Regions from separate parts of the Sedimentibacter sp. MB35-C1 genome, predicted to be linked through region 3. Evidence: a T-box and tRNA genes for the amino acid it is inferred to sense, from the RefSeq annotation. Region 3 holds a T-box; the other regions hold tRNA genes.
The links. A T-box is a leader RNA that pairs with one kind of tRNA and senses whether it is charged. The one in region 3 lies ahead of RBQ61_RS16390 (alanine--tRNA ligase), so its partner is inferred to be a tRNA-Ala.

Region 1: it encodes a tRNA-Ala, which carries the amino acid that the T-box ahead of RBQ61_RS16390 (alanine--tRNA ligase) is inferred to sense. The anticodon was not compared.
Region 2: it encodes a tRNA-Ala, which carries the amino acid that the T-box ahead of RBQ61_RS16390 (alanine--tRNA ligase) is inferred to sense. The anticodon was not compared.

What each region holds. Positions count from the first base shown of each region.
Region 1 covers NZ_CP133188.1:963,481-966,765, forward strand. The annotation lists rRNA gene rrf (5S ribosomal RNA) at 23-139, shown strand; rRNA gene RBQ61_RS04500 (16S ribosomal RNA) at 397-1,909, shown strand; tRNA gene RBQ61_RS04505 (tRNA-Ala) at 2,033-2,108, shown strand; rRNA gene RBQ61_RS04510 (23S ribosomal RNA) at 2,257-3,285, shown strand, end outside.
Region 2 covers NZ_CP133188.1:2,729,947-2,733,231, forward strand. The annotation lists rRNA gene RBQ61_RS13200 (23S ribosomal RNA) at 1-1,592, opposite strand, end outside; tRNA gene RBQ61_RS13205 (tRNA-Ala) at 1,738-1,813, opposite strand; rRNA gene RBQ61_RS13210 (16S ribosomal RNA) at 1,937-3,285, opposite strand, start outside.
Region 3 covers NZ_CP133188.1:3,367,020-3,370,304, reverse strand. The annotation lists gene RBQ61_RS16405 (hypothetical protein) at 478-747, shown strand; gene RBQ61_RS16400 (hypothetical protein) at 769-993, shown strand; gene RBQ61_RS16395 (hypothetical protein) at 1,014-1,307, shown strand; T-box leader at 1,361-1,608, shown strand; gene RBQ61_RS16390 (alanine--tRNA ligase) at 1,658-3,285, shown strand, end outside.

The DNA.
Region 1 (3,285 bases), 1.2 Mb from region 3:
GTTCTGAAAGAACTTTTATATATCTGGTGACAATAGCGAAGAGGACACACCCGTACCCATCTCGAACACGGAAGTTAAGCTCTTCAGCGCTGATGATACTTGGCGGGCAACTGCCTGGGAAAGTAAGACGTCGCCGGGTATGACCTAACCCGATTTTTCAGAGTTTTGTTCTGAAAAATCGATGGTAGGTAAACCGCAATGAGTTTTAAGCGGAAAATTAAATAATAAAATATTTCTTGACAACATATGACAAGTATGTTAGACTAAAAAAGCTTCGAAATAGAAGCGAAGAACCTAGACAATAAAACAGCATAAGAACCTTTGAGAGTTCAAAGAAAAAAAGAACCAAAGTAAAGAAAGACAAAGATAAGCTAAGCGCTATCTTGAGCAAGAATATAAAACGAGAGTTTGATCCTGGCTCAGGACGAACGCTGGCGGCGTGCCTAACACATGCAAGTCGAACGAAGTATGTTTTTCGGAATATACTTAGTGGCGGACGGGTGAGTAACGCGTGAACAATCTGCCCTGTACAAAGGAATAGCCTCGGGAAACCGGGATTAAAACCATATAACACTTGATGACCGCATGGTTGATGAGTCAAATCGTTAGAGGTATAGGATGAGTTCGCGTCTGATTAGCTAGTTGGTGGGGTAAAGGCCTACCAAGGCGACGATCAGTAGCCGGCCTGAGAGGGTGAACGGCCACACTGGAACTGAGACACGGTCCAGACTCCTACGGGAGGCAGCAGTGGGGAATATTGCACAATGGGGAAACCCTGATGCAGCGACGCCGCGTGAGTGAAGAAGGTTTTCGGATCGTAAAACTCTGTCCTTGGTGAAGAAAAAAATGACAGTAGCCAAGGAGGAAGCCCCGGCTAACTACGTGCCAGCAGCCGCGGTAATACGTAGGGGGCGAGCGTTGTCCGGATTTACTGGGCGTAAAGGGTGAGTAGGCGGTAGTATGTGTCAGATGTAAAAGGCTAAGGCTTAACCATAGTTAGCATTTGAAACTGTATTACTTGAGTGCAGGAGAGGTAAGCGGAATTCCTAGTGTAGCGGTGAAATGCGTAGATATTAGGAGGAACACCAGTGGCGAAGGCGGCTTACTGGACTGTAACTGACGCTGAGTCACGAAAGCGTGGGTAGCAAACAGGATTAGATACCCTGGTAGTCCACGCTGTAAACGATGAGTGCTAGGTGTTGGCCAGCGATGGTCAGTGCCGAAGTAAACACAATAAGCACTCCGCCTGGGGAGTACGGTCGCAAGACTGAAACTCAAAGGAATTGACGGGGACCCGCACAAGCAGCGGAGCATGTGGTTTAATTCGAAGCAACGCGAAGAACCTTACCAAGGCTTGACATCCCCTTGACCAGTGCAGAGATGTACTCTCTTCTTCGGAAGCAAGGGAGACAGGTGGTGCATGGTTGTCGTCAGCTCGTGTCGTGAGATGTTGGGTTAAGTCCCGCAACGAGCGCAACCCTTATCCTTAGTTGCCAGCAGGTAAAGCTGGGCACTCTAAAGAGACTGCCGATGATAAATCGGAGGAAGGTGGGGATGACGTCAAATCATCATGCCCCTTATGTCTTGGGCTACACACGTGCTACAATGGTCGGTACAAAGGGAAGCGAAAGAGCAATCCGGAGCAAATCCCAATAAACCGATCCCAGTTCGGATTGTAGGCTGCAACTCGCCTACATGAAGTCGGAGTTGCTAGTAATCGCGAATCAGAATGTCGCGGTGAATGCGTTCCCGGGTCTTGTACACACCGCCCGTCACACCATGGAAGTTGGTAATACCCGAAGTCGCTGAGCTAACCGCAAGGAGGCAGGCGCCGAAGGTAGGATCAATGACTGGGGTGAAGTCGTAACAAGGTAGCCGTATCGGAAGGTGCGGCTGGATCACCTCCTTTCTAAGGAGAACTAAAGGACTTATGCTGTTTTATTGCTTATTTAAAAACAATAAAAATTATGTATTTTAAATAAGACTGTTGAGCTAACAGTATAAAGTGGCTCTTTTTAAAACCACATAATGTGGGGGTATAGCTCAGTTGGGAGAGCACCTGCCTTGCAAGCAGGGGGTCAAGAGTTCGAATCTCTTTATCTCCACCACTTTAACGACAAAGTTAAAGGGAAACCACAGAACTTTGAAAATTGCATAGGAAAATGAAAAGAGAAGACATTAGTTAAATTCAAATTTTAAATAATAAATACAATTTAACCAAAAAAAAATGTTATGAAGACATAACAATGACAAACAGGTCAAGATAGAAAGGGCTAAGGGCGAATGCCTTGGCACTGGGAGCCGAAGAAGGACGTGGCAAACTACGAAATGCTGCGGGGAGGCGTAAGCAGCCGATAATCCGCAGATATCCGAATGAGGAAACTCACATAAGGTAAACCTTATGTATCATACAGTGAATAAATAGCTGTATGAGGGGAACGAGGGGAACTGAAACATCTAAGTACCCTTAGGAAGAGAAAATAAAAAATGATTCCGTAAGTAGCGGCGAGCGAAAGCGGAAGAGCCCAAACCAAGTAGAAATACTTGGGGTTGAGGACATATCAAAGAGACAGAAAACTGTAGCCGAAGAGAGCTGGAAAGCTCCTCCAAAGAATGTGATAGACACGTAAGCAAAACAGTTTGAAGCGAGGATATGATCCAGAGTACCACGGGACACGAGGAATCTTGTGGGAAGCAGGGAGGACCACCTCCCAAGGCTAAATACTACCCAGTGACCGATAGAGAATAGTACCGTGAGGGAAAGGTGAAAAGAACCCCGGGAGGGGAGTGAAAAAGAACCTGAAACCCTGAGCCTAAAAACAGTGGAAGCACAAAAGTGTGACCGCGTACTTTTGTAGAACGGGCCAACGAGTTACAATATGCAGCAAGGTTAATAACCAAAGGTTAGGAGCCGAAGAGAAATCGAGTCTGAAAAGGGCGAAAGTTGCATGTTGTAGACCCGAAACCGGGTGACCTATCCATGTGCAGGTTGAAGCTAGAGTAAAATCTGGTGGAGGACCGAACCCATTAGCGTTTAAAAGCTACGGGATGACGTGTGGATAGCGGTGAAATTCCAATCGAACCCGGAGATAGCTGGTTCTCCTCGAAATAGCTTTAGGGCTAGCCTCAAGTAAGTATAGTGGGGGTAGAGCACTGAATGGTCTAGGGGCGTTATACGTTACCAAAACCTATCAAACTCCGAATACCATATATATGTTGCTAGGGAGTCAGACTATGTGAGATAAGTTTCATAGTCAAAAGGGAAACAGCCCAGATCACCAACTA
Region 2 (3,285 bases), 640 kb from region 3:
CCATTTCTCAAACGCTTAAAGGTGGTACTGGAATTTCAACCAGTTGTCCATCGCCTACGCCTTTTGGCCTCGGCTTAGGTCCCGACTTACCCTGAGTGGACGAGCCTTCCTCAGGAATCCTTAGGCTTTCGATGGGTGAGATTCTCACTCACCTTTCGCTACTCATGCCAACATTCTCTCTTCTGTACAGTCCACGACTCCTTTCGGTAGTGCTTCTATCCGTACACAATGCTCCTCTACCGATGTCGTAAATCTCTTCATTCGCTCAATTTTGATTTTAGCCCCGTTAGAGCTTTTCAAAAATCCTTCCTTTTTATCTATTTTAATTAATGAAGGATTTTGAACTGAGATGTCCTCAGTTATCGTTTCATTGAACAGATGAAGAGCTTTACGACATCCCACAACTTCGGTAATAGATTTTAGCCCCGGACATCTTCGGCGCAAAACCACTCGACCAGTGAGCTATTACGCACTCTTTTAATGAATGGCTGCTTCTAAGCCAACATCCTGGTTGTCTGTGTAGTTTTACATCCTTTTCCACTTAATCTATATTTTGGGACCTTAGTTGGTGATCTGGGCTGTTTCCCTTTTGACTATGAAACTTATCTCACATAGTCTGACTCCCTAGCAACATATATATGGTATTCGGAGTTTGATAGGTTTTGGTAACGTATAACGCCCCTAGACCATTCAGTGCTCTACCCCCACTATACTTACTTGAGGCTAGCCCTAAAGCTATTTCGAGGAGAACCAGCTATCTCCGGGTTCGATTGGAATTTCACCGCTATCCACACGTCATCCCGTAGCTTTTAAACGCTAATGGGTTCGGTCCTCCACCAGATTTTACTCTAGCTTCAACCTGCACATGGATAGGTCACCCGGTTTCGGGTCTACAACATACAACTTTCGCCCTTTTCAGACTCGATTTCTCTTCGGCTCCTAACCTTTGGTTATTAACCTTGCTGCATATTGTAACTCGTTGGCCCGTTCTACAAAAAGTACGCGGTCACACTTTTGTGCTTCCACTGTTTTTAGGCTCAGGGTTTCAGGTTCTTTTTCACTCCCCTCCCGGGGTTCTTTTCACCTTTCCCTCACGGTACTATTCTCTATCGGTCACTGGGTAGTATTTAGCCTTGGGAGGTGGTCCTCCCTGCTTCCCACAAGATTCCTCGTGTCCCGTGGTACTCTGGATCATATCCTCGCTTCAAACTGTTTTGCTTACGTGTCTATCACATTCTTTGGAGGAGCTTTCCAGCTCTCTTCGGCTACAGTTTTCTGTCTCTTTGATATGTCCTCAACCCCAAGTATTTCTACTTGGTTTGGGCTCTTCCGCTTTCGCTCGCCGCTACTTACGGAATCATTTTTTATTTTCTCTTCCTAAGGGTACTTAGATGTTTCAGTTCCCCTCGTTCCCCTCATACAGCTATTTATTCACTGTATGATACATAAGGTTTACCTTATGTGAGTTTCCTCATTCGGATATCTGCGGATTATCGGCTGCTTACGCCTCCCCGCAGCATTTCGTAGTTTGCCACGTCCTTCTTCGGCTCCCAGTGCCAAGGCATTCGCCCTTAGCCCTTTCTATCTTGACCTGTTTGTCATTGTTATGTCTTCATAACATTTTTTTTTGGTTAAATTGTATTTATTATTTAAAATTTGAATTTAACTAATGTCTTCTCTTTTCATTTTCCTATGCAATTTTCAAAGTTCTGTATCGCTTTAACTTTGTCGTTAAAGTGGTGGAGATAAGGAGATTCGAACTCCTGACCCCCTGCTTGCAAGGCAGGTGCTCTCCCAGCTGAGCTATACCCCCACATTATTTGGTTTTAAAAAGAGCCACTTTATACTGTTAGCTCAACAGTCTTATTTAAAATACATAATTTTTATTGTTTTTAAATAAGCAATAAAACAGCATAAGTCCTTTAGTTCTCCTTAGAAAGGAGGTGATCCAGCCGCACCTTCCGATACGGCTACCTTGTTACGACTTCACCCCAGTCATTGATCCTACCTTCGGCGCCTGCCTCCTTGCGGTTAGCTCAGCGACTTCGGGTATTACCAACTTCCATGGTGTGACGGGCGGTGTGTACAAGACCCGGGAACGCATTCACCGCGACATTCTGATTCGCGATTACTAGCAACTCCGACTTCATGTAGGCGAGTTGCAGCCTACAATCCGAACTGGGATCGGTTTATTGGGATTTGCTCCGGATTGCTCTTTCGCTTCCCTTTGTACCGACCATTGTAGCACGTGTGTAGCCCAAGACATAAGGGGCATGATGATTTGACGTCATCCCCACCTTCCTCCGATTTATCATCGGCAGTCTCTTTAGAGTGCCCAGCTTTACCTGCTGGCAACTAAGGATAAGGGTTGCGCTCGTTGCGGGACTTAACCCAACATCTCACGACACGAGCTGACGACAACCATGCACCACCTGTCTCCCTTGCTTCCGAAGAAGAGAGTACATCTCTGCACTGGTCAAGGGGATGTCAAGCCTTGGTAAGGTTCTTCGCGTTGCTTCGAATTAAACCACATGCTCCGCTGCTTGTGCGGGTCCCCGTCAATTCCTTTGAGTTTCAGTCTTGCGACCGTACTCCCCAGGCGGAGTGCTTATTGTGTTTACTTCGGCACTGACCATCGCTGGCCAACACCTAGCACTCATCGTTTACAGCGTGGACTACCAGGGTATCTAATCCTGTTTGCTACCCACGCTTTCGTGACTCAGCGTCAGTTACAGTCCAGTAAGCCGCCTTCGCCACTGGTGTTCCTCCTAATATCTACGCATTTCACCGCTACACTAGGAATTCCGCTTACCTCTCCTGCACTCAAGTAATACAGTTTCAAATGCTAACTATGGTTAAGCCTTAGCCTTTTACATCTGACACATACTACCGCCTACTCACCCTTTACGCCCAGTAAATCCGGACAACGCTCGCCCCCTACGTATTACCGCGGCTGCTGGCACGTAGTTAGCCGGGGCTTCCTCCTTGGCTACTGTCATTTTTTTCTTCACCAAGGACAGAGTTTTACGATCCGAAAACCTTCTTCACTCACGCGGCGTCGCTGCATCAGGGTTTCCCCCATTGTGCAATATTCCCCACTGCTGCCTCCCGTAGGAGTCTGGACCGTGTCTCAGTTCCAGTGTGGCCGTTCACCCTCTCAGGCCGGCTACTGATCGTCGCCTTGGTAGGCCTTTACCCCACCAACTAGCTAATCAGACGCGAACTCATCCTATACCTCTAACGATTTGACTCATCGACCATGCGGTCATCAAGTGTTATATGGTT
Region 3 (3,285 bases):
ATTAATAAATTGTACAGGTGATTTTTTACCATATTTTTGCAAGGATACTCTGGACTATACTCGGATTATAACGAACCAAGAGCCATTGCATCGGAATTAAGCTGCAACGGCTCTTGGTTCGAGAGTAGTCAGATTTTATTGTGTAAGGACAAGAGGTATGTACAGAGTGTATTGCTCATATCTCATTCATTTGATTTTTATAGATTTTTTCTTTAAAGCACTATAGTAATATTATTTTGTTTCGTGATGAAACCAAGTTTTCATAGTTTCAATGACTTTTATCAGCTCAGCTTCCTGTATCACATATGGAACCATTGCATATATATAGTTCAAAAACGGACGACTGAATACACCACGCTGATAAGCAAATTGTTGGTATCCTTTTATCGTTGATTTGGAGGTGTTACGGGATATTTAAACGGCGGAGAGGTGCCTCTCGTTATTGATTCCTGTAAAGTTAATAATATAGACTTTGTTTTGGCTAGTTATTTCCATGTATGTGGTGGTGGATTTATATCATATGTAGACGGCGGAAATATATCTAGCGGTTATATAAATTTTGAAAACTGTAAGGCAGATGTTGACATAAGTGAACTATCTATATCAGTCAGTACTGTTGACACAATAGCAAAATTAGGTTTTGGTGGATTTGCCGCAACAATATATAACGCAAAGCTAAGAGATTGCAGTTCAACAAGTGATTTACAAAGTGAAAATCTAGCTGGCGTGGGTGGCTTTTGCATATAAAGCTAAAAACTGCACTATATATTGTTAATTGAACATTTTGAATTTGATTGTTACGAAAACAAAAGAAAAGGTAGTGTAAATCGTCAAGAACAGGCAAGGGTTGAAAGAAAATTTGATAAAATTCCCAATAATCAAGAGGGAGTATATTTACATGATACTATAAAAGGTGTTAGTTCATATTCTAACTATATAGCCAATGTTTCAAATGCTTTTAAAACCATTATCCAAAACTTGATGAATACATAACCAATCTGAAAAGCAAAAATATGATTTCAAATGAAAAAGTTATTAAAATGTTTTTGATTGAGGATACTTCTCCGTTAGGTACAGTCGTTTATGATGAAAAACCACAACCTGTAATATTAGCAATGAGCAAAGAGTTTTTAACTTTAGTAAAATCTTCTTCCAATATTGACTATGTATTGGCTTGCTCTAACTATAACTCTCACAACTATGTGTGGTTAATTTCACAGAAATATATAGATGATTATATTGTGCATAGCATAGATTATGCGAGTATGAACTTTGCAGATTTTACACCTCATGTGCAGAGTAAGTAGAATTTAACATTTGACAAAGAAAAACTTTAGTAGTATAATTATTGGAATTAATAATAAAGGCGAAGAAGAGAAATAGTAAATATATAGGTATTGTTCAGAGAGAAGATGGTTGGTGCGAATCTTCACAATCCATATATTGAAGCAGTCTTGGAGCTTTGAACTGAAATAATGAGTAGGCTTCAACGGAGATCCACCGTTATCATAGGATATAGTATCGGTATTATCATTTACCCGTACTTTATGAGTGCAGAGTTAATCTCTGAATTTAGGTGGTACCACGGATTAAGAATTCGCCCTAAGCTTTGAAAGCTTAGGGTTTTTTATATTATTTTTAAGAAAGGAAGAGGATTATGAAAGCGAATGAATTGAGAGAACTCTACGTATCATACTACAAAAAAAGGAGACATGAAGTAGTCACAGCCACATCGTTAGCTCCTGAAAATGATGCTAGTGTATTATATACAACCGCTGGCATGCAACCACTTATTCCTTATCTTTTAGGACAAGAACATCCATTAGGAAAACGCCTTGTGAATGTGCAAAGATGTGTAAGAACAGGAGATATTGAGGAGGTAGGTGATGATTATCACTTAACTATTTTCGAGATGCTGGGTAATTGGTCCTTAGGTGATTATTTCAAAAAAGAAGCTATTTCTATGAGCTATGAATTTCTTACAGCGCAAATTGGAATACCTTCTTCAAAATTAGCAGTGACGGTTTATAAGGGAAATGAGATTGTACCTTATGACGCGGAAGCGGTAGAGACTTGGCTTGAGTTAGGTCTAAGTAGTAATCAAATCTTTTATTACGGTGATGATGAAAATTGGTGGGGACCGGCAGGTGAAACAGGGCCATGTGGTCCTGATTCAGAAATGTTTTATGTAAATGATACACACGATTGTAGTGAAAATTGTGGACCTGCTTGTAATTGTGGTAAATATATTGAATTAGGTAATAATGTTTTCATGACATACTACAAAGACAAAGAAGGAAATCTGACTGAGCTAGAGCAAAAAAATATAGATGTAGGATTAGGCTTTGAACGGTTACTGATTCTAGCAAATAATCTCCAAAATGTATATGAAACAGATTTGTTTAGGCCACTGATTAAGAGATTAGAAGAACTAAGTGGAGTTAGTTACGACAAAATTAATAAAAATAGCTTCAGAATTATATGTGAGCATATTAGAGCTTCTGTATTTATTCTCGCTGATCCGCAAAAGATAGTTCCAACAAACTCTGAGCAGGGGTATATACTTAGACGACTTATTCGACGTACAATACGGATGATATATAAATTAGGTATTGAAGAGAACATTATGCTTGAATTAGCTGAAAAAGTTATTGAAATGTATAATGTAGCATATCCAGAAGTCCAATCCTGTAAAAATTATATAATTGAAGAACTAAGTAAGGAATATATCAAATTCACCAAGACTTTGCAAAGTGGATTGAAAGTGGCAAATAAGTATTTTGATCAAATAAAAGCTGGTGAATATTTGAGTTCAGAGCTAGCATTTAGATTATATGATACTTATGGATTTCCCATTGAGTTTACTCTTGAACTAGCACAAGAAAAAGAAATACTTGTTGATATAGAAGGTTTTAAAACAAAGTTTGAAGAGCATCAGAATAAATCTAGAAGCGGAGCTGCTGGAAAATTCAAAGGAGGCCTGGCAGAACATAACAGTAACAGTGTTAGACTACACACAGCTACTCATCTACTTAATAGTGCATTACGGAAAGTTCTAGGGAACCAAGTTTATCAAAAAGGTAGCCATATAAACTCTGAGCGGTTAAGATTTGATTTCTCTTTTGATAGAAAGTTATTGAAAGAAGAAATAGATCAAGTTGAAAGTCTGGTTAATAAAGCGATCCAAGAGAATCTTGAGGTTAAATATATGGAAATGAATTTAGATGATGCTAAAAAAAGTGGAGCTTTAGGAGTCTTCGAAGGTAAATATGAAGATATTGTTAA